Panacibacter microcysteis: one gene and its partner. The protein of the gene in region 2 binds, or shares a complex with, the protein of the main gene of each other region. Links are inferred from orthologs where the notes say so. Each region holds a gene or a part of one and is shown on either strand. Other genes may lie near its edges. The genes, in order: I5907_RS10400 and odhB.

Region 1 (11,137 bases), 2.1 Mb from region 2 along the record:
ATTATGATTACGCCAATAATTCCAACATTCCCGATTTTACAGGTAAACTGGAAAACTGGAGTGCCATGCTGAATGTGATGACCTATTTTCCTACTTACAACCGTAAAGTAGAACCCTACCTGAGAACTGCCATAGGGGTAAATAGCTGGCAACAGGATTACACCGATACAGAAGGTAACAAGGTGTACAATGGAGAAAAGCCCACACAGCTTGCTTACCAGGCATCCCTGGGGGCCAGGTTTAATATTACAAAGGGAGCTGGCTTGTACGTGGAAGGTGGTTACGGAAAGTATATACTCAATGGCGGTTTAACATTTAAGTTCTAATCTTCGCTTACTGCTGCTTCATGGTCTGCAGATGAAAGAAATGCGACGCAAGGGACGATGCCATGAAAACCTATAGCTGGTACCAAAATAAAAAAGCCCGGATCTTTATGAGCCGGGCTTTTGTAATACTATGAGGCACCTGTTGCGTCGCACTCTTCAACGTTTAGACCTTTATTGGACAAATGTGAAGATCACGTTTTGTTATAACTGCAACTTTGCTGCTATATACTAAATGCTGTTTGAATAATCTCTTCCTGCTCCTGCTTATGTACTTTGGCATAACCTGTAGCTGTGGCGGCACTTGGATTACGGCTTATTACACCATAATTCAGGCTTTTTAAGTTCATTTGAAGAAATGAGGCCGCACCCATATTCAACGGTTCTTCCTGCACCCAAAACCAAACGGCCTTATTGTATTTCTTATATAAATCTTCCAGTTGTTTCAACGGCAGTGGATAAATCTGTTCCAGGCGTACCAGTGCAATATCGCTCCTACCCTCTTTTTGTTTTCTCTCAGCAAGGTCAAAATACAATTTACCGGAGCAGAACAACACTTTCTTTACCTCATTAGCATTTGCAGCTTCGTCGTCTATGACTTCCCTGAAACCACCGGTTGTAAACTCGCTGATATGGCTGTAACTGCCGGGATGCCTCAGGTTTGCCTTTGGCGCAAAATTGATCAGCGGTTTTCTGAAAGGCCATGCCACCTGTCGTCTTAATGCATGGAAAAAGTTTGCCGCCGTAGTAATATTAGTAATAATCATGTTGTTCTCAGCACAAGCCTGCAGGTAGCGTTCCAAACGTGCACTGCTATGTTCCGGGCCCTGCCCTTCGTAGCCATGTGGTAACAACATAACAACGCCATTCATCCTGTTCCATTTCTGTTCGCCTGCGCTTATGAACTGGTCTATCATGGTTTGCGCGCCGTTGCTGAAATCGCCAAACTGCGCCTCCCAAAGTACCAAAGCATGTGGGTTTGCCATAGCATAGCCATATTCAAAACCCAATACACCATACTCGCTCAGTAAGGAGTTATAAATTCTGAACTGACCTTTGGCACCTTCAATCCTGCTTAACCTGCTGTATTCTTTGTCAGTATTTTCATCTCTCAGCACCGCGTGGCGATGAGAGAAAGTTCCTCTCTTAACATCCTGGCCGCTCATGCGCACATCATTGCCGTCAAGCAATACACTTGCATAACCCAACAATTCGCCGGTTGCCCAGTCAACTTTATTTTCGCCCTGGAAAAGCTTTATTTTATCCTGTATAATTTTTTCGACCTTTTTCAATGGTGTGAAATCACCTGGCCATACCATCAATGCATCGAATAGCTTTTTAAAATTTTCTTCGCTTATTGCAGTATTGGGAGATTGTACAAAATCTTCTGAAGTTGCTTTTCTAAGGCTTTTCCACCACAATTCCGGTTGCTGGTAGTTATAAGGAAGCGGGTTTTGCTTTATTTCATCGAGGCGTTCCTGCAGATCTGCCCAGAATTTCTTTTCCATCTCTTTGGCAAGATCTTTTGCATCAGCTTCGCCATTGTCAAGCAGGTAACTGGTGTAAATTTCTCTTGGGTTCTGGTGTTTGTCGATCAATGCATACAAATGTGGCTGCGTAAACTTCGGATCATCGCCTTCATTGTGGCCATGTTTACGATAGCAAACCATATCGATGAAGATATCTGCATTAAACTGCTGGCGGTAACGGGTAGCAATCTCCACGCATTTAACAACGGATTCTGCGTCGTCTCCGTTTACATGCATAACCGGCGCCTGTATGGCACCAGCAAGCGAGGTACAATAATCAGAACTGCGGGCATCATCAAAATCTGTAGTAAAACCAATCTGGTTATTGATTACAAAGTGTATGGTGCCACCGGTATGGTAGCCTTTCAGATCGCTCATCTGCAACACCTCGTAAACTATTCCCTGGCCTGCAATAGAAGCATCTCCGTGTATGAGTATGGGAAGTATTTTATCGAAATCGCTGGCGTACATTACATCTGCCTTTGCTCTTGCAAAACCCACCACAACAGGATCAACCGCTTCGAGGTGCGAAGGATTGGGCATTAGTTTTAAGTGAATTGTTTTATTGCCGGTCGTCGTTACCTCGCTACCATATCCCATGTGGTATTTTACGTCTCCGCTACCCATGGTCTGGTCGAGTTTGGCGGTGCCTTCAAATTCGCTGAAGATCTGCTCATAGGTTTTACCCATAATGTTTGCAAGTACATTCAGTCTTCCGCGGTGGGCCATTCCAATAACCACCTCCTGTACATCGTGGTCTGCGGCAGTGTTGATAATGGCATCAAGTGCTGCAATAGTTGTTTCTCCACCTTCCAGTGAAAATCTTTTCTGACCGATATATTTGGTATGGAGGAATTTTTCAAACATAACGCCCTGGTTCAGTTTTTCAAGGATACGTTTCCTTTTTTCAAGCGGCAATGGATCATTGAATTTTTTCTCCATTTCGTTGTATAACCAGTCTACCCTTTCCTGCTCGCTGATGTATTTGAATTCAACACCTACATGGGTTGCATAGGCTTTTTTGAGGTAGTCGATGATATTTTTAAGGGTAGTTTTTCCCAAACCTACCAACTGGCCGGCATAAAATTCTTTATCAAGATCAGCTTCGGAAAAGCCAAAAAAGCCAAGATTCAGGTTAGCACCGCGATCTTTTCTTTCCCTGATGGGGTTTGTTTTTGCAATGAGGTGCCCCTTGTTCCTGTATCCGAGAATCATCCTGTACACCCGGATTTCCCTCATCCAGTCTACATTTTCAGATGGTGTAGCAGTGGAAGGTGCTGAAGCGCCATTACCATTGACGGCAACACTGCTTACAGCAAAGTCGAAACCTTCGAAAAACTTACGTAGTTCTGGGTCTACACTTTCAGGGTTTTTGGAAAAATCATTGTATAAACTTTCAACAAATGCGGGATGTGAGCTAGTGATATAGGAAAAATCTTTCATCTTCAGTGCTTTTAAAAAGATATGGCGGATGCAAATATCGCTTATTGAGACCATATTGCAATTGCCGTATTAAAATTTGACATTTGCAAAAACGGATTGCCCGGGAGTAAAATTTTAGGATTTCCCAGCAATTTTTTTTCTTTTTTTAATGGATATACATACCTTTGCCGTCCGAAAAAAATAAAAATGGCAAATCATAAAGCTACAAAGAAAGATACACGCCAGGCAGCGAAACGCAGAGACAGAAATCGCTACTACGGTAAAACTACCCGTAACGCTATTCGTGATCTGAAAGAGGTGAAAGAAGAGAAAGCTTATACCGATGAGCTTCCTAATGTAATCTCTATGATTGACAAACTCGCTAAAAGGGGTATCATTCATAAAAATAAAGCCAACAATCTGAAAAGCAAGCTTTCTAAAAAAGCTGCTTTACCAAAAGCTTAATTAAATTAGTTGTTGAATTATAATTTAAGCTGTGTTATTCATAACACGGCTTTTTTTATTTGCACTAAACCATCGCTTTGAAGGCACGACTGGTTTTAGTGCACATTCAAATACAATCGGGCAGCTACAAAAAAAAATGCGCCTGCAAAGACAATTGAAAATGCTGTGACCAATTGTTGACCATTAACAAAAAAGTTTACGGTTTAACGGCTTTAACTTATATACGGCGGCCGGTATGCAGTAGTGTTGCTGCACAGGGCTTTGCAGTACAAGAGTGCGACGCAACCATAGCTAAATTCTTATTCAAAAGGCGGGTTCATCAATTAAATAACACTGAGGTTTAATTATCATTGCACATCAAAGGAAGCGCATGCATTATTTTATTATTTTCTGGGTTGGCTGGCTGGTGAGTTTTTTAGGACAACTTCCCCTTGGCACCATGAGCATTACCTCTACACAGATTGCAGTACAGGAAAATTTTAAAAATGCCTGGTTATACGCGATTGGTGTTGCAATCGTTGAGATCATATACCTGCGGCTCACACTTTATGGCGTAAACTGGATAATACAGCATAAGCTTCTGTTTGAGGTGCTTGGGTGGCTTACGGTGGCAGTTTTCCTGGTATTGGGCGTCATCAGTTTTATAAGCGCAAGAAAACAGCACGCAGAAAAGAAAGCGCTTTTGTTAAACAACAAGCTTAATCGTTTCTTTCTTGGCCTGAGTATGAGTGCTTTGAACCCGGCCCAGGTACCATTCTGGTTTATCTGGAGTTCTTACCTGATTGACAACAAGGTATTGTCCACAAACTTTACCGAGTTTAATATTTTTACCGCAGGGTGCGGCACCGGTACAATAAGCGGCCTCGCATTATATATGTATGGTGGCAACTGGCTGATAACAAAGATGAACACAAGTACCAAAACGTTAAACAGTATAATGGGTGCAATCTTCGTTATTGCAGCACTGGCGCAGCTTTACCGCATGTTATGGGGCAAGTTTGTGTAGCATTTATTTATTGGTTACTTCAACTACCAGGAATTTAAGATAATTGGTATTTTCCATACCCCATACAATGGGATGATCGCTGGCCTGTGCACGAAAGGTTACCTGCTTTATTTTTTTCCTTGCATCTTTGGCTGCCATATCTATGATCTGCAGAAATAGTTCCGGCTGCACAAGGTTGGTACAACTTGAGGTTACCAGAAAGCCCCCGTTTTTTATCAGCTTCATACCACGCAGGTTAATTTCTTTATAGCCTGTTATGGCTTTCTGAATGGTTTCGCGGCTCTTGGTGAATGCCGGCGGATCGAGCATAACCACATCGTACTGCCTGCCTTCTCTGGCCCATGTTTTAAGCGCATCAAAGGCATTTACTGCTTCAAATTTACAGACATGCTCCAGCCCGTTTAGTTGAGCATTTTTATTAGCCTGCGCTACCGCATTTTCTGAGATATCGATTCCGTAAACACTCCTGGCACCGTAATGCGCAGCATGAATCTCAAAGGTGCCGGTATATGTAAATGCTCCTAAAACGTCAGCCCCTTTTACAATATGTTGTATCTGCCTGCGATTATCCCGCTGATCTAAAAAGTAGCCGGTTTTCTGGCCGTTTTCTATATCTACATGAAATTTCAACCCGTTTTCGGTAATAACAATACTGGTATCGAAAGGAGCAGATAAAAAACCTTTTTGCTGTTTCAACCCTTCCAGTTCACGCACAGGCACATCATTTCTTTCATAAATGCCTTTGGGGGAAAAGATATCTTCCAATGCTTTGATGATCGCCGGCTTCCACACATCTATACCGAGCGCCATGGTTTGTATAACAAAGTAGTCATTGAATTTATCAATGATTAGCGCCGGCATTTCGTCTGCTTCGCCAAAAATGAGCCGGCAATTTTCTGTGTAGCCAATCTTTTTCCTGTATTCCCATGCTTCGCTTATTCGCCTGTGAAAGAATTGATCGTTGATCTCCTCTTTTTTGCGGGTTAAAAGTCTTACAGTAATCTGCGATTGCGGATTAACATAGCCGCGACCTGCAAATTTTCCGTCATGAAAATAAACGTCTGCAATTCCACCGGCATCAAACGCACCTTCTGTCTTATCTATTTCATTCGAAAAAATCCATGGATGGCCGTTCGCTATGCGTTGTGCTATCTTCTTCTTAAGAATCACTTTTGACATGCGGCAAAGATAACCGATGCGGCAATAAATGATGAAAAGCAATACCCATTGTAATCCAATGCAACAACACAGCTTACATTAAGCTTAATTCATATATTTATTTTTTAACAGGTTGAAAAACAATTATTAAAAGCTCATTAAATGTAAACGTCGCTAAAATCAAAAGACAACTTAATTCGTTTTTTTGTAGCAAGCAGATGTCGCAAAACATTAGCTACTTAAAAAAACCAATATCCATGACTAAATTGTTCCTGCCAGGAATATGTATCATATCCTGCTGTCAATTTTCATACGCACAACAAAACCTGCATTCGTTTATCAACGAAACTGTTTCAAACACTTCCATAACTGAATACGCAAAAAATAATATTGGCCAAAACGTTTTATTTACAGACCATACAGAAACCAACAGCAATACACCTTATACCACAAACCCAGACAACACTTTTACACCTGCCAGAGAGCATTACACGAAACTTACAGCAAGATTTATTTACAACAACGAACCGGGGGCACTGAGCGAAGGCTTCAATAATATTTTTGAAAGCGTTGCCGGCAGCAACCCTAATGCAAATAACCAACCAGATACTTATAAAGGCATTTATTGGTATACGGGTGTAAAAGATAATGGCGGCGTACATACCAACAGCAGCGTGCTTAACTTCTGGTTCTACCTGCTTTCAAACGGCGGTAAAGGCACCAATGATAAAGCAGCAAAGTATGATGTTACAGCTATTGGCCACGCAAAAGCAGAGGCTATTGCTTACAGAACCCTTCAATACTATATGCAGCCTGCATCCGGTTATAATGAAGCAAGAACATTTTCGATTATGGCCGCACAGGACCTGTTTGGTAAAATATCAGATGAAGTATTGCAAACAATAAATGCATGGAACGCTGTTGGTGTTGACAGTGCTGCCTTGAAACAAAAAACTTCTTCGCTGTATGAAATACCTGCAGATGCAGACATCACCAATGCGTACACCGTTATAGCCACACACATTGAAGTGAATGCAGCAACCAACCAGTTAACCGTAGAACTTTCCGATAAAAAACCAGCTATAAGAAATATAACTGTGTGCGACCCAAACGATAAAATAATTTATACGAATGATATAAAGACAGTGCAAGGAAACAACCGTTTACAAATCAATCTGCCATCATTGGCTGATGGCACGTATGTTTTAAAGGTTGATAATGTGCATTCAGGGAATTTCCCTGTTAAACATTGATTCGGTTTTTCTTTTGATAACTCGGGCTGCCTTTCTAGGCGGCCCTATGTTTTATTATGTAGCCGGCAGAAGAACTTTGGGCATCGCCTGTTGTGTCACTCACTTGTACTTCCGGTTTTTCATGGCAGCCCGGGCGATCCGTTTTATAGAAGTGCTTTAGAATATGTACAACATATTTTACACCTGTTACTATAATGCCAGTACCCTGCTGAAGCGTTTTACATCAGCAAGCGGTTCCAATAGATGACCATGTACCAACTGGTTTGCAAATTGCTTTGCAAAATATGGCGCCAGCGAACAGCCTTTTGTACCCATACCATTAAAAATACCAATACGGCTATCAGACGGATGCAAACCAACAAATGGCCTGCGCTCCAAGGTAGCTGGCCTTACAGCAGCAACATGATCCAGTACAGAAAAAGGTATACGCAAAACATGCTGCAGTTGTGTTGTTAGCTGTTCCCGGAAAACCGCAGTTGGTTCTGCCGTTTGAAATTCATTTTCGTAACTGCTGCCTGCCCACCATAAACCATCATACCATGGCACCAGTGATAAAGCACCATATTTATACATGTTAATGTGAGATAGACCAGGAATATCCAGGATGAGCGCCTGGCCTTTGTTGCAGACAAAAGGCAGCTTATTCCAATACGCACTTTCAAATGATGTAATGCCGCTACAAAAAATGATCTTATCTGCAGTAATACCATTATAACTGACCGTATTGCCTGCAAAAGAAAGCGCCTCTTCTATAAATATTTCTTCCAAAAGACACTGCTGGTGTTGTAATTTTTTTCGCCAGCCTTTTAGTAACGGGTGAAGGTTTACAAGATATGTTGGCGCAATAAGGTAACAACCAAAGAGGCTGTTAAAGTAGTCTTTCCATATCACCGCATCGGGAAGTTCCTGTATGTATGAGCCGGTTTCCTGCATACGTTTCCGATACGTTTCGTCCATTTGCAGCGACGGAGAGAATGTAATGGTGTTCTTCTTAAAAATGAGCGATTCATTAATAGCGTTACCAATTTCGGTATACGCATCAAAACAAAAAGGCAGCAGTGTTTCGATCATCCATGTAGTAACAACACGCCTGCCGGTTACAGGATTGATAACACCACTGGCCACCCTGCTGGCAGTAAAAGGTTGCGACTCGTCTATAACCAACACCTGTTTGCCAGCCTTTTGTAAGTAATAAGAAAGCATGGTACCACAAATACCCTGGCCTGCTATAATGTAATCCACTTTCATGCGGCGAATATAATTTAGCTGGAATGATTTGGTAACAACACTGCATCTGCTGGCTGCAAAAACACCACCTGACTGCCTACTGCGTGCTGCAAAAAGCGATACAGTACAAGAGTGCGACGCAACAACAGCCTGATGCATATTCTTTAGCCCGGCCCAAAAAATTACTCTTCTTTCTCTGCCACATTAATCCGCACACCTTCGCTATGGGCGGAAAATTCCGGCGCGTACATACATTGAATATTGGCAACGCCTGCTGAAAAATTTCCGGTATGTGTGATGTATACAGGATATTCAAACACATAGGTTCCTTCGGGTAAAAAACCGATAAAGAAATCTGTGGCAATATCTTTTGTGCTTTCATAATAACCAAGTCCATCCTGCCATTTATACGCGCTTAATACATTTACGGGTTCCATTGCTGCGGCGCGCATATCTTTGAGGTGCAGGTATTCCATATCACGATCGCTTTTGAGTATTACCTGCATCACCACTTTATCACCCACATGCAGGGTAGCATTTTCGGCAACAGGTGTTAATACTTTTCCAGTTGCTGAATTTTTTTCGATGAACAATTTTTTACTTAGTGAAAGTGGCGTCTGCGCAGGCGTTATTTTATCGAAATCTTCAAAATATTGCCAGTAAACCGCACCCCATGATGGCGGGTACGATGCACTTTTACCAACCGGGTTCGACACTGCTACAGAGACATTACCCATGGACGGCACCACGTCTTTTGCTTCAATACGTTCTTTGAGATAGCCGGTGCCGGCCTGTTGTTGTTTTTCAACAGAGCTGATCGTATGATCACCCAAATTTATGGTTATTGCAAGTGGCTGATCGCTTAAGCCATTGCCGGCTATCAACAATGCATAAAATGCATCTGCTGTGGCTTTGGTGGTTTGCCAGTTGTTGGTTTGCTTGTTTAGCAACAACCATGTCTGCATATCGCTGATGCGCTGTTTTATATTGTGGTCGCTATTTTGCTGCGCAATTTCATGCATCATTTCAATGATCAGTGCCTGTTGTTCTACCGGCGACTGGTACCAGTAATAACCCCATTTGTTGTTTCTCCAGTACATGCCTTTTGCGTCATCTGTAACTGCACTCTCAAATATTGATGGAATGATGTTCTTTTCGGCAAAGGCTTGCTCTTTATTTCCAAGCATTGCTGCTGCTATCATGGCCTTGAAGTAAATACTTTGCTGGTTCCAGTATTGCATAGCCTGCTGCATGTAATATTTTCCTTCTGCGGAAGGTTTGGTACCAATATTATCACCTGCAAAAAAACTACGCATGTATAGATATTGAATCTGTATACTGCCCAGGTTGTTTTTAGAAAGGTCAGCTTTCCTGATGCGTTTCATATCCTGTTGTATGGCGCGGTCTGCAAACTGCAATGCTCCTGACTCTATGCCTGCCAGCAATGATGCATCTACATTATTAAGTGCTCCCAGCTTCCTGAGTTTGCCAATACCCGTTAAGATGTACTGTGTAATATACCTGTCTTCGTACCCGCCTTTGAACCACGGGAACGCGCCATTACTCAGCTGCATTTGCTGTAGTTGTTGTAAAGACCTGCTGATGCCGCTACTCATATTTGCCACATCGAAAAGTAATGCGATGTTTTTTCGTTGCTGAGCTTCGTTTTGTGCATCTAACACCCATGGCGTTTCTGCCAACAGTATTTGTTTTAATTCCGGGTTCTTTTCGAGATTACCGGCAAATGCTGTTGTGTCTTGTTTCCACTGCTCTAAAACTTCTTTTATACCCGGGTGCCTGTTGATAATGTAAAAAGCAAGTGCATTTGCGTAAAAGCGGTTAAATGTTTGCTCGGCACATTCATAAGGGTACTCCATTACAAATGGCAGGGCCTGCACCGCATACCAAAGCGGTTGTGGTGTATATTCTACCGTAATGCTTTCATTGGTGAGCGTTGGAGATGCATTGGCAAGGAGCTTACTAAACGTAAATTCTTTAGTACCTTCTCCCTTCATGTATAAAGGCAGGGTTTCTGTTACAAGCATCCTGTTCGAAACCACCGGTAATGATTGCTCCTCGCCGTCTGTGTAATTGCCAGCTTTTGCATTAATCGTTATTGTGATCGGGTTGTTATAGTTGTATGGTATAACAACAGGGAACCTTACCACGGTACTTTGTTTGGCTTCTGCAGTAAAATACTGATCGGGAAAAACACTTTGTAATAATCCATCTATAGGCTGGCCGGTGATGGCATCTGCTAATTGTAAGGAAGCAACACCGGTTAAAGCTGTATCTATAAGGTTACTGATCTTTGCAGTAAGTTCTAATTGATCCCCCTGTCTTAAAAAGCGTGGCAGGTTTGGCTGAACCATCAGTTTTTTTTGTGTAATAACTTTTGCCTGCTGCATTCCGAATGCAAGCTCTGTGGTATGGGCGAAGCTTAACCACTTCCATTCTGTTAACGCTTCAGGTATAGTAAAACTAAATGAGAAATTACCCGATGAGTCGGTATGTAACTGAGGAAGGAAAAAAGCGGTCTCATTAAAGTTCTTTCGCGGCAGCACAGATGGCGGATTTTGCGGTTTGTTTGGAGACGCTGCAGTTACACCTTCTGCCACTGAGGAATCTGGTGTGGCTACTTGTTCATCGCTGACAATTTTTGGAGCAGTAAATTTATCCATCTTAATTTGTGGTGCTGCGCCCATTCTGGTCTCTTTCATGCCGGAACTGCTCATAACACGTGAAATACCATCA
Region 2 (10,701 bases):
ATACAGTGGATTTGTTTGCGCAAATTGAGGGCAAGCAGGTATATCCTGTGTTTGAAAAGCTAAGCGCAGAGTATGGTTTATCGCAGGGTACTTTGCAGGATATTTTACAGGACAAAGAAGGCTTTATGTGGTTTGCAACGCAGGATGGCCTGAACAGGTATGATGGAAACAATATGAAAATTTACCGCTATAACCCGGAGGATAAATTTTCACTGCCTGATAATGACATAATGCAGATTGAACAGGATGAACGAGGCAATATTTGGGTTGGTACACTAACAAAAGGTTTATTTCTGTTTGATACAAAACAGGAAAGGTTTTACCCCGTAAATCCCGGAACAATAACTAAACAAACAGCAGATGAAATAAGGATGATCGAATGTAAAGGAAATAAGATGTGGGTTTTGTTTGATAAAGATTACTGTGTATATGATATTAGTAGTGTAACCCTTGAGAATATTATTACATCAGGTAATGCCAATATTAGCCTGCTGTTTAGCTTCAACAGCCTTGCAAACACTACCGGTAAAAAACTGACCGATGAATTCGGCGTATTCTGGATAAAATGGATGCCGGACAACAGCATTTTTATGGCATGGAAAGATTCAGTAATGATGATAATGCCACAAACCGTCAGTAATCAGCAATGGAAGATTGCTTATGAAAAATCTTCTGCATTCGGGATGGATAAGAACCAAACAATTTTTCATTTCTACCCGGTTGGCAATGGCGACAGCATTGTGTTTATTGGTATTTCAAAATTGTCTGTTTACAGCAAAAGTCTCCATAAAGTTATTTACCAAAAAGACTTTGGTAAGTATAATCAGTTGGCAGATAACTTTTACTGGTATTACCCGGTTTTTGTGAACAATGAAGACATTATGTTTTTCGATAAACTCAACTGCCTCTCTTTTAATCCACGCACGCAACAGTTTAAAAGATACAATGTAGACAAGACCAATCCCGACGGCCACTTTACCAGCTTTGCAAATTACAAAGACAGGGATGGGATATTATGGATTGGCGATATAGGCCACGGGTTGTATAAATACAATAGCCGCAGAGAATTATTCAGTACAGATAAGCCACTTGCTGATGAGTCAATCTTTATTGAAGATATGCTAGGAAATGTATATGGTTTCGATGGTAGTGAATCCTATTTGATAAATCGGCAGAACAAAAAGCCTCAGCCGGCTATTCCCCAAAAATTGCTGAATGGAAAGTGGCTTTACCCTAAGATTTTGTGCATAGATAGAAAGGGAAATATTTGGTTCAGGGCTACATCAAAGCAAAAGTTTGAATCGCTGACACGCTACTATAACACAACGACTCCACAACCATCAAAAAGAATTTTCTATCAGGCACTTGCTCTTTTAAAATATGATATGCATAACGGAAAAGTGGAGGATCATTCTGCACTACTTCCAAAAGAAGTTTTCGGAAACGTCAGGTACCATCTATCTGTTTTTACCGATAATGACAATAATCTGTGGCAATTGATTTACGGTTTTGATAAAAACTGCAGGTTTGAAGTTGCTGATGCCAGTACCGGTAAGCTAAAAGCAACATATATACTACCATTACCGGTACAGCAGGCAGATCGTGATATATTTTATTTCACCCATTTTCAGGATGCCGCCGGTATTTTTTGGTTCGGTACCAACCAGGGACTGTTTAGTTTTAATGAGCCCAGTAACCAATGGAAACTGTATAAAAACAACACAGCCGATACAAGCTCTCTTAGTGGCGACTATATTTTTTCCATTTGCGCAGATCCTGTGCAACCGGACAGATATTTGTGGGTAGGCACTAATGGCCGGGGCTTTAACAGGTTTGATAAACAAACCGGAAAGTGCATACAATACAGTGACAAAGACGGTCTGCCAAATAATACTGTATTCGGCATTTTGAACGATGATTTCGGTAACCTTTGGCTAAGCACTAATAAAGGAATAAGTTGTTTCGATATTCAGCAAAAAAAAGTTAGAAATTTTACTTTTGAAGATGGTTTACCTGGTAACGAATTTATACGAGGCCAATTCTTAAAATCAAGATCCGGCGAAATGTTTTTCGGTAGTGTTAATGGTATTGTATGGTTCAATCCCAAAGACTTATTAGAGTCTGTACTTCCCGGCAATAATATTTTTATTACAAGTCTTTCTATATTGAATAAGCCTGTAGATTATAAAACGGATAGCTCAGTTATTAGCAGCCCCATTCAATATACAAAAACCATCACGTTGCCATATGAAAAAAATGTGATTGGTTTAGGTTTCGCTTTATTACAATACACTAATCCTGAAAAGAAACACTACAAATATAAACTGCAAGGGTTTAACGATGACTGGGTTGACAACGGTACCAATACTACTGTAACATTTACCAATCTAGATCCTGGTACATACCAGTTTTATGTAACAGGCAGTAATAGTGACGGCATCTGGAACGAACAAGGTGCTTCACTAACTATTATCATCACGCCGCCGTGGTATAGAACCTGGTGGTTTTTAAGCCTCGTGGTATTGCTTATCGCCAGTTCTTTATATGCAACCTATCGTTACAGGCTATACCAGTCGCTTAAGTTATTGAACATGCGTAATAAAATTGCCAGTGACCTGCATGACGAAATAGGCTCAACACTTAGTAGCATTACTGTTTACAGCGATATCATTGAGGAACGGGAGAAAGATAAAGAGCTGGAAATGATTGCTGGGAGAATCAGCGAAAGTTCCCGCAATATGCTCGTTGTAATGAGTGATATTGTATGGAGCATTAATCCAAAAAATGACCGCTTTGACAATATTATTTTACGCATGAAGTCATTTGCGTATGAAATACTTGAAACGCAAAACAGGCAATTCCATTTCGAAGCAGATGAGTCGCTAAACAGTATAAAAATATCTATGAACGACAGAAAGAACTTTTACCTCATTTTTAAAGAGACCCTGAACAATGCTGTTAAATATGCCGAACCCAAAAATGTTTGGATTATTGTACACCTGGTTAACAGGCAAATCCACTTTACTTTAAAAGATGACGGCATCGGGTTTAATACCAGGCAATATAAAGAAGGTAATGGCCTAATTAATATGCACCGGCGTGCAAAAGATTTAAAAGGAACTCTTACTATCAATTCGCAGCCGGGGAAAGGTACAGAAGTGACACTGCAGTTTCCGGTGTAATGTATATCCAATTAAATGGCGACAGGACTAATATTAGTACAGCAACATGATTTTATTAAGTGATAATTTTACTACATGGCTATAAAGGTGATAGTGTACGATGACAACAAAGACCGGCGTGAAAGCCTTAAGATATTGATCAATATTCAGCCGGAAATGGCTTGCACCGGTATCTTTAAAGATTGTCTCAATGTTTGGAATGATATTGTAAACACTCAGCCAGATGTAATTCTGATGGATATAGACATGCCGGAAATGAGTGGTATAGAAGGCGTAAAAATGATACGAAAACAATATCCGGATGTTAAGATAATCATGCAAACAGTATTTGATGATACCGATAAAATATTTGCAGCCATAGAAGCCGGTGCAGATGGCTATTTTCTTAAAACCACTTCTACTGCAAAGATCATTGAAGGAATAAAAGAAGTGATGGAAGGTGGTGCGCCAATGACTGCTACTGTTGCCAAAAAAGTACTTACAAAATTTAAAGACCAACCTAAAAATATAACCGAAGTTTTTGAATTAAATGAACAGGAAAGAACCATTTTAAATCATCTTGTTAATGGGTTAAGTTATAAGATGATTGCTGATGTAACCAATGTTTCTTACTCAGCCGTAAATATGTACATTAAACGTATCTATAAAAAGCTACAGGTACATTCCGCCACAGAAGCTATTTCAAAAGCTACTAAAAACAGGCTGGTATAATTTCTGAAGATAGCACCCACATTTTATTTAGTTTTTAAATGGGCTACACATGTTTGAGTAGCTATCGTTGCATACATATTTCTTCGCTTCGTTCATTGCTGAATAATAAACAGAAAGTACAAGAGTGCGACGCAACATCAGCTTAATAGCATTACTGTTGCCGGCTACATACAAATAAAAAAGCCCGCTAACCAGCGGGCTTTGCTATAAAATGATTTCAGTTAAAGCTCCAGTAATGTTTTCACGGGATCTTTGCCAATCAATAACAGTTCAGGATTTTCCAGTAATTCCTTTACCCGTACAAGAAAGCTTACACTCTCTCTTCCATCGATAATTCTGTGGTCGTAGCTAAGCGCCAGGTACATCATGGGGCGAATAACCACTTGCCCATTGATAGCCATCGGCCTTTCCTGTATCTTATGCATACCAAGAATGGCGCTTTGTGGTAAATTGATAATGGGCGTGCTCATTAAGCTGCCAAAAACACCACCGTTTGTAATGGTGAATGTGCCACCCTGCAATTCTTCCATGGTTAGTTTATTGTCCCTGGCCTTACCCGCCATCTCAATAACTTTTTTCTCAATATCGGCCATGCTCAGGCTTTCCACGTTGCGTATAACAGGAACGGTTAAGCCGCGTGGTGTGCTTACTGCTATACTTATGTCTGCATAATCGTGGTACTGCAAAACATCACCGTCTATATAGGCATTTACCGCGGGCCATTCGCTTAAAGCAATAGCGCAGGCTTTTGCAAAGAAACTCATAAAGCCAAGGTTTACACCATGTGCTTTATTGAACGCATCTTTGTGCTGTTTGCGGGTTTCCATAATGCGTGTCATATCCACTTCGTTAAAAGTGGTAAGCATTGCGGTGGTGTTTTTTGATTCCACAAGCCTGCGGCTGATGGTTTTGCGCAGGTTGCTCATTTTTTCTTTACGCACATTGCGGGTAAAGAGTTCCTGGCCGGCAAAAGCTTTCTTGCCTGGGTTATTCAATGCCTCCAGCACATCATTTTTCATGATCTTACCACCAAACCCGGAAGGCTGTATTGAGGAGGGGTCAACTTTTTTGTCGGCAATAATTGCAGATGCTACCGGTGTTGCCTTTACATCATTCGGTACCGCCGTAACCGGCGCTGCCTCTGGTGCAGGCTTTGCTTCCGCTTTCGGTGTTTCTTTCACCGGCTCAGCAGGTGGTGCTGCAGGGGCGGCAGCAGGTGCCTGTGGTGCTGCGGCTGCAGGCTTTTCGGCACTTTCATCTATATGGGCCAAAACAGAGCCAATGTTTAGTGTATCACCTTCCTTCGCAATCGTTTTTAATGTACCTGCCTGTTCAGCATTTACTTCAAAAGTTGCTTTTTCGCTTTCCAGTTCGGCAATAACTTCATCCCTGTCTACATATTCGCCATCTTTCTTTGTCCATTTTAGTAAGGTAATCTCACTTATGGACTCGCCAACCGTTGGAACTTTTATTTCGATCATAACCTTCTTTTTCGGATTGCAAACCTACTTTAAAAAGGCCAAATCTACATTCAAATTTTTGTTACATAACTAAGCGGTAATCCGCATATGGTTTACTATTACCCAAAGCAGTTGGCGAATTGTTTCCGTTGCCGGTGCTGGCAGCGCGTAAAGCTTTTTTTTACATGGAAGCCGGCATAAGGTTTTCATGGCATCGCCGGTTGTGTCACTCTCTTGTACGTTCGGTTGTTATGGCATCTCCGGCGTTCTGTTTTGCGCAGGCGCCGTAGTAATGCACCCGTATTATTTAGCATAATATACTTTACGCTGGCCTTTATTATATACTTCACACAGGTATTTCATCAGTTCATGCAACAACCGCTTCCTGCCGCATTTGCACGGTTATAATTTGGCACCCGATTATTAACCTTGATAAACAACCAACATGTTTAAGAAGATTGCAAAATGGACCGGTATTATCCTGCTGGTTCTTATAACAGGCATCAGCGTTACCGCTGCATTCAGGCAAAATGTTGTCTATGATGCTCCATACCCGCAAATTAAAGCAAGTACAGACAGTGTCGTTATTGCACGCGGCAGACACCTGGCTTACAGTTCCGCCCATTGTGTAGATTGCCATAGCACAGCCAATGCAGACTCACTGATCAAACTCGGGCTCGATGTTCCTTTATCTGGCGGCTTTGATTTCGATATAGGTATCGGCCATATCTATTCAAAAAACATAACGCCGGATTCTGCAACCGGTATAGGCAGGTACACAGATGCAGAACTGGCCCGAGCCTTAAGATATGGCGTGCATCCAAATGGTACGGTCGTATTCGATTTTATGCAGTTTCACAATATGAGCGATGACGATCTTGTAGCGGTGCTTTCATTCATCAGGTCTCAGAAGCCGGTCTACAACAAAGTGCCTGATAACTCTCTTGATGTTATGGGAAAATTGGTAAAGGCATTCCTGGTAAAACCCGCAGGGCCAACAGAACAGGTACCGGTATCAGTAGTGATCGATACCTCTGCAAACTATGGTCGTTACCTTGCCAACAGTGTGGCAGAATGTAATGGCTGTCATACAAAGCGGGACATGAGCGGCGCCTTCACCGGCGAACCTTTTGGTGGAGGCAATGAGTTTGCAGAACATGGCAATCCTTTATTGATAACACCAAACTTAACCCCCGATTCATCCAGCAGGATATTCGGCTGGAGCCAGGCTGACTTTATTAAACGTTTTAGAATGGGCAAAATCATTCCATACAGTCCTATGCCGTGGCAATCTTTTGGCCGCATGACAGATGATGAACTAAAAGCCATTTATAAATACCTGCAAACATTGCAGCCCGCAAAAACACAACCCGCTAACAGTACAGCAAAAAAATAAAACACACTTAAAACAAATTTTATGCAACGTTACAATCCATTCAGCCTGGTACATAAAGCGCTTCGCAACATGCTTTATGATGCGGCTTTAACACTACAGCAAACAGATTTTACAGAACCGGAAGAAGCAAACTTAGCAATTGAAAAAATAGAACATGTCATTTACACTTTTGAAAAACATGCCATGCACGAAGACAGGTTTGTTTTGCCGGCTGTAGAAAAATACGAAGCAGCGTTAGTGCAGTCTTTTGAGAGCGAACATGGCGAGGACATGAAACTTGGCAACATGTTAAAAAACCTTGTAAACATTTACCGCAATGTTAACTTTGAAGAAGAGAAGATCAACGCCGGTTCTGCCCTGTGTAAAGCCTTTAATGATTTTATGGTATTTAACCTGCAGCATATGAGTAAAGAAGAAATGCTCATTAACCCTGTGCTCTGGAAATATTTTACTGATGAACAGGTTGGTGGGATAAATGCGCAAATAGCTTCGAACATAGCCCCGGAAGAAATGATGCAAATGGCTGCATGGATGATTAAGAGCATAAGCCTGAAAGAAACTATAACCTGGTTAACAGGCGTGAAAGCAAATGCACCTGTGTTTGTTTTTGAATCATTATTGCAACTTGCTGAAAAGCATGTGCCTGCAGGAAAATTTGAGACCATCAAAAAATTACTTAACACAAGCGCAATTGCTGCGTAAAAATATGCCGGAAAATGAAAGTGAAATCATTGCTGCAGCCATCGTTACTGATCTATTTAATAATCACTAAACTGAGACTCCGAAAATACAGGAGTGCCAATATACATGCTGTGTTATAACGATTTTTTTTATAAAATAAGAAGAAGGTTATGGTTGATAACGTAACCTTCTTCTTATTGGTGTTATTTAAATTGGTACACTGATCAGTGAATTGTTTTTTTAATTTCTTTTACCTGCACATTTGAAAAGGTGGCCTTGCTGTTATTTGCAAAAAAAGCTATACCACCTTCATTCTTTAAAGGGAATACAATATCTGTAATTGCAAACAAGCCTCCGTCTGCAAATACTTCCACGATGCTTTTGTCCACCAAAATGCGCAGCGATATTTTATTCTTGCCTGCAGGAATGTTGATTTTTTCTATGCCTGCAAACTGGTTGCTGAAACTCGTATCGCCAGACCTGGTGCGATCCAGGCTAAGCGTGTTGTTTGCAGCATCAAATGATATAACAGTCTCTTCATTCCCGCTTTTGAGTACGCTTATCCCTGCAGTACCGCTTGTTTCCAGGTCAAACGACACATCCAGAGATGTACCTTGCACATGCGCTAAGTTTCTGGCAGTATTTTCGAGTGTAATGCCTGGTTCGCTGAAAATCTCTTTTTCATATGTTGTTATTTCTGAAACAGGCTGCTGAAACAAACGTAAACCATCTGTTGTGTTTTTCAGCGTAAGTACACGTGGCACTGTATAAGCGCCACGAAAACCCCTGGTAGGAATGTCGTTGGCATAACTCCAGCAGTTTGCCCAGCCGATCATAATGCTTCTGCCATCGTTTGACGGAATGTTGTTAAATGTAATGCCCGCATAAAAATCTTTACCGTAATCGATGTATAACGGATAGGAAAGCTTATCAGCGGTAAAAGTTTTTCCATCAAAATTTCCAATAAAATATTGTACTGCCAGGAAACTTTTTTGCGGGTGGCCGCCCGACAAAGAAAGTATCCATTTCTTATCATTGGTGCCTTCTATAGTCAGCGGAAAAAGATCCGGGCATTCCCAAATTTTATCAGTGTTACCAATATTGCCAAATTCACTGAGCAATGTCCATTGCTTTAAGTTTTTGGAAGTATAAAACTGTACCTTGTATTCAAGTGGTTTTACAGCGGCCATGACCCATTTTTTTTCCGGTGCGTACCAGAAAACTTTTGGATCGCGGAAATCGGATAAATGGATATCGAGTACCGGGTTATTTTCATATTGTTGCCATGTTTTGCCCTGGTCTGTGCTGTATGCAATGCTCTGGTGTTGTCTTAAACCTTTTCCGGCACTGTCTATATGAGATGTGTATACAGCCACGAGTGGTGCAATACCGTCTTTGCCAAAGCCACTGGTATTGAAGCTGTCAACCACCGCGCTTCCGCTAAAAATCATTGTTGTGGTGCCGTCTGCATTTTTTATTTCGGGTATGGCCAGCGGCTGTTGCTGCCAGTTAAAAAGATCGTCGCTTGTAGCGTGTGCCCAGCTCATGTGGCCCCATTTATCGCCGAAAGGATTGTATTGTGCAAACAGGTGATATTTTCCGTTGGCGAACACCAGGCCATTAGGATCATTGATCCAGTTGGAGTCTGTTGTAAAGTGATATGAAGGGCGATATGATAAAGTATCGTTTATAATTGTATCATTTTTCTCAGTGGTACTCTGGCAGGCGTTGATGATTAAATATGCAGCACCAGCTATAAAGGAGATTCTTTTCATGCTAAAACATTGAAATGAACAATATGGAATAGTGAAATGAAATATAGGATAAAAAATGGGTTATGATACCGATATGGCATAAAAGTTTCATGAAAGGTTTGTCTTTTATTGAGTACAATGAAGTTGTTGTTTTATCTGCAGTAAGCTTTTAAATTTTTGCGGATGCGCTAAATCGGAGCGCTGCAGTTGCCATGAAAGAGGAACCCTGAACCGAGCGTGGCAACAGGCGATGCCATAATAACCATAGCCGGTAACATCATAAAAAACAGGGTTCTGGAAAGAACCCCGGTCACATTATCACCAAACCAACTTTAACTATGCTTGATTATAGATCAAAGTTGGTGAATAGTACAGGCGATAGCAACAGGCTATTGTATGAAGTGTTCATTTCGCCGCATGTGTTGTGGTGCCTTGCAGTTCATACGCGGTTTGTAACAATTCATACGTACAAATGGCGGCGTATGTAAGATGTATACGGTGGAGTGGTTAATTTTGAATACACCAAAAACCAGCTGATTGTTTCGTTTTTTTCTTTTGCTATGTCTTGTTGCGGTATGCAATGTTGCTGCGGCACAGCCGGAAAAGCAGTACGTGTTTACGCATTTCAGTACCAGCAACGGTCTTGCTTCCAATATTGTGCGCAGTGTAACGCAGGATAACCAGGGTTTCATCTGGTTAACTACCATCAGTGGCCTGCAGCGGTATGACGGAAACAAATTCATTACATTTCGCAACAAGCCTTCTGATCCATCAAGCATTCCCTCGGATGAAATTTATCATATTACCGAAGATGGAAAGCAACGTTTATGGATTGCGACAGGCACGCACGTCGGAATTTTTAACAGGCAAACCTTTCGCTACGAGGATAAGCCGATTTACGGCAATACAGCCGAAGAACCATTTGTAATTCTTTTTATTGACCAGGATTATACAGGCACGCCGGTAATGTATATATATGGAAAAGGCATCTTCAGGTATGATGAGGAGAAGAACCAGTTTATGCCAGTGGCATTGTTTAGAATGCCTAAAGAGTGGGATCCTATAGATATCTCCATATCTGAGGACAGAAATGAAATAATATATGGATGCAGGCCAGGATTTGCAGTGTATAACCTGAAGACCGGTAACATTAACCTGCGCGGTCATATTGAAGACAGTATTCCACTGTTAACACAGTTAGACGATGAGCGATCTGTGGTTACAATCTTTGATAAAGGAAAGGATGATCTGTGGTACAGCACCTGGCCGCCGCTGGGTGGTGCGCCATTTTTCCAGTACAGGAATTTTAAAACAGGCGAAACAAAAAAGCTCAGTTTATATGAGGCATTTCCCAGCCAGGGTTATTACGAGATCAATGGCTTAATGAAGCAATCGGGGGGAAGGCTTTGGTTTTATGGCCGGTCATTTATTGTGGAATACCTGCCTGCTGAAAACGCTTTTCGAAAGGTTATTAACAAATACCGGGATGAGCAAAGCATAAAGTTTGAAACAGCGCA

What was found.
Region 1: odhB (region 2) and I5907_RS10400 share a complex: the UniProt entries of both Escherichia coli proteins name them as parts of the 2-oxoglutarate dehydrogenase (OGDH) complex. The link is inferred for Panacibacter microcysteis from one-to-one orthologs.

Annotation. Positions count from the first base shown.
Region 1 is NZ_JADWYR010000001.1:2,544,422-2,555,558, reverse strand. What follows is about bases 348-3,670. They hold I5907_RS10400 (2-oxoglutarate dehydrogenase E1 component), read right to left. Parts: upstream 3,296-3,670; coding sequence 548-3,295; downstream 348-547. Other genes in these bases: rpsT (30S ribosomal protein S20), read left to right, coding at 3,482-3,670. Outside these bases: I5907_RS10405 (outer membrane beta-barrel protein), read left to right, coding at 1-326; more of rpsT, read left to right, coding at 3,671-3,739; I5907_RS10390 (LysE family translocator), read left to right, coding at 4,110-4,745; I5907_RS10385 (class I SAM-dependent rRNA methyltransferase), read right to left, coding at 4,749-5,924; I5907_RS10380 (M4 family metallopeptidase), read left to right, coding at 6,161-7,156; I5907_RS10375 (NAD(P)/FAD-dependent oxidoreductase), read right to left, coding at 7,346-8,404; I5907_RS10370 (alpha-2-macroglobulin family protein), read right to left, coding at 8,566-11,137. UniProt on the Escherichia coli protein: E1 component of the 2-oxoglutarate dehydrogenase (OGDH) complex which catalyzes the decarboxylation of 2-oxoglutarate, the first step in the conversion of 2-oxoglutarate to succinyl-CoA and CO(2).
Region 2 is NZ_JADWYR010000001.1:438,831-449,531, reverse strand. Bases 3,245-6,131 are described here. They hold odhB (2-oxoglutarate dehydrogenase complex dihydrolipoyllysine-residue succinyltransferase), read right to left. Parts: upstream 5,375-6,131; coding sequence 4,115-5,374; downstream 3,245-4,114. Other genes in these bases: I5907_RS01830 (cytochrome c), read left to right, coding at 5,799-6,131; I5907_RS01840 (response regulator), read left to right, coding at 3,258-3,893. Outside these bases: I5907_RS01845 (ligand-binding sensor domain-containing protein), read left to right, coding at 1-3,182; more of I5907_RS01830, read left to right, coding at 6,132-6,749; I5907_RS01825 (hemerythrin domain-containing protein), read left to right, coding at 6,771-7,451; I5907_RS01820 (glycoside hydrolase family 32 protein), read right to left, coding at 7,655-9,205; I5907_RS01815 (ligand-binding sensor domain-containing protein), read left to right, coding at 9,722-10,701. UniProt on the Escherichia coli protein: E2 component of the 2-oxoglutarate dehydrogenase (OGDH) complex which catalyzes the second step in the conversion of 2-oxoglutarate to succinyl-CoA and CO(2).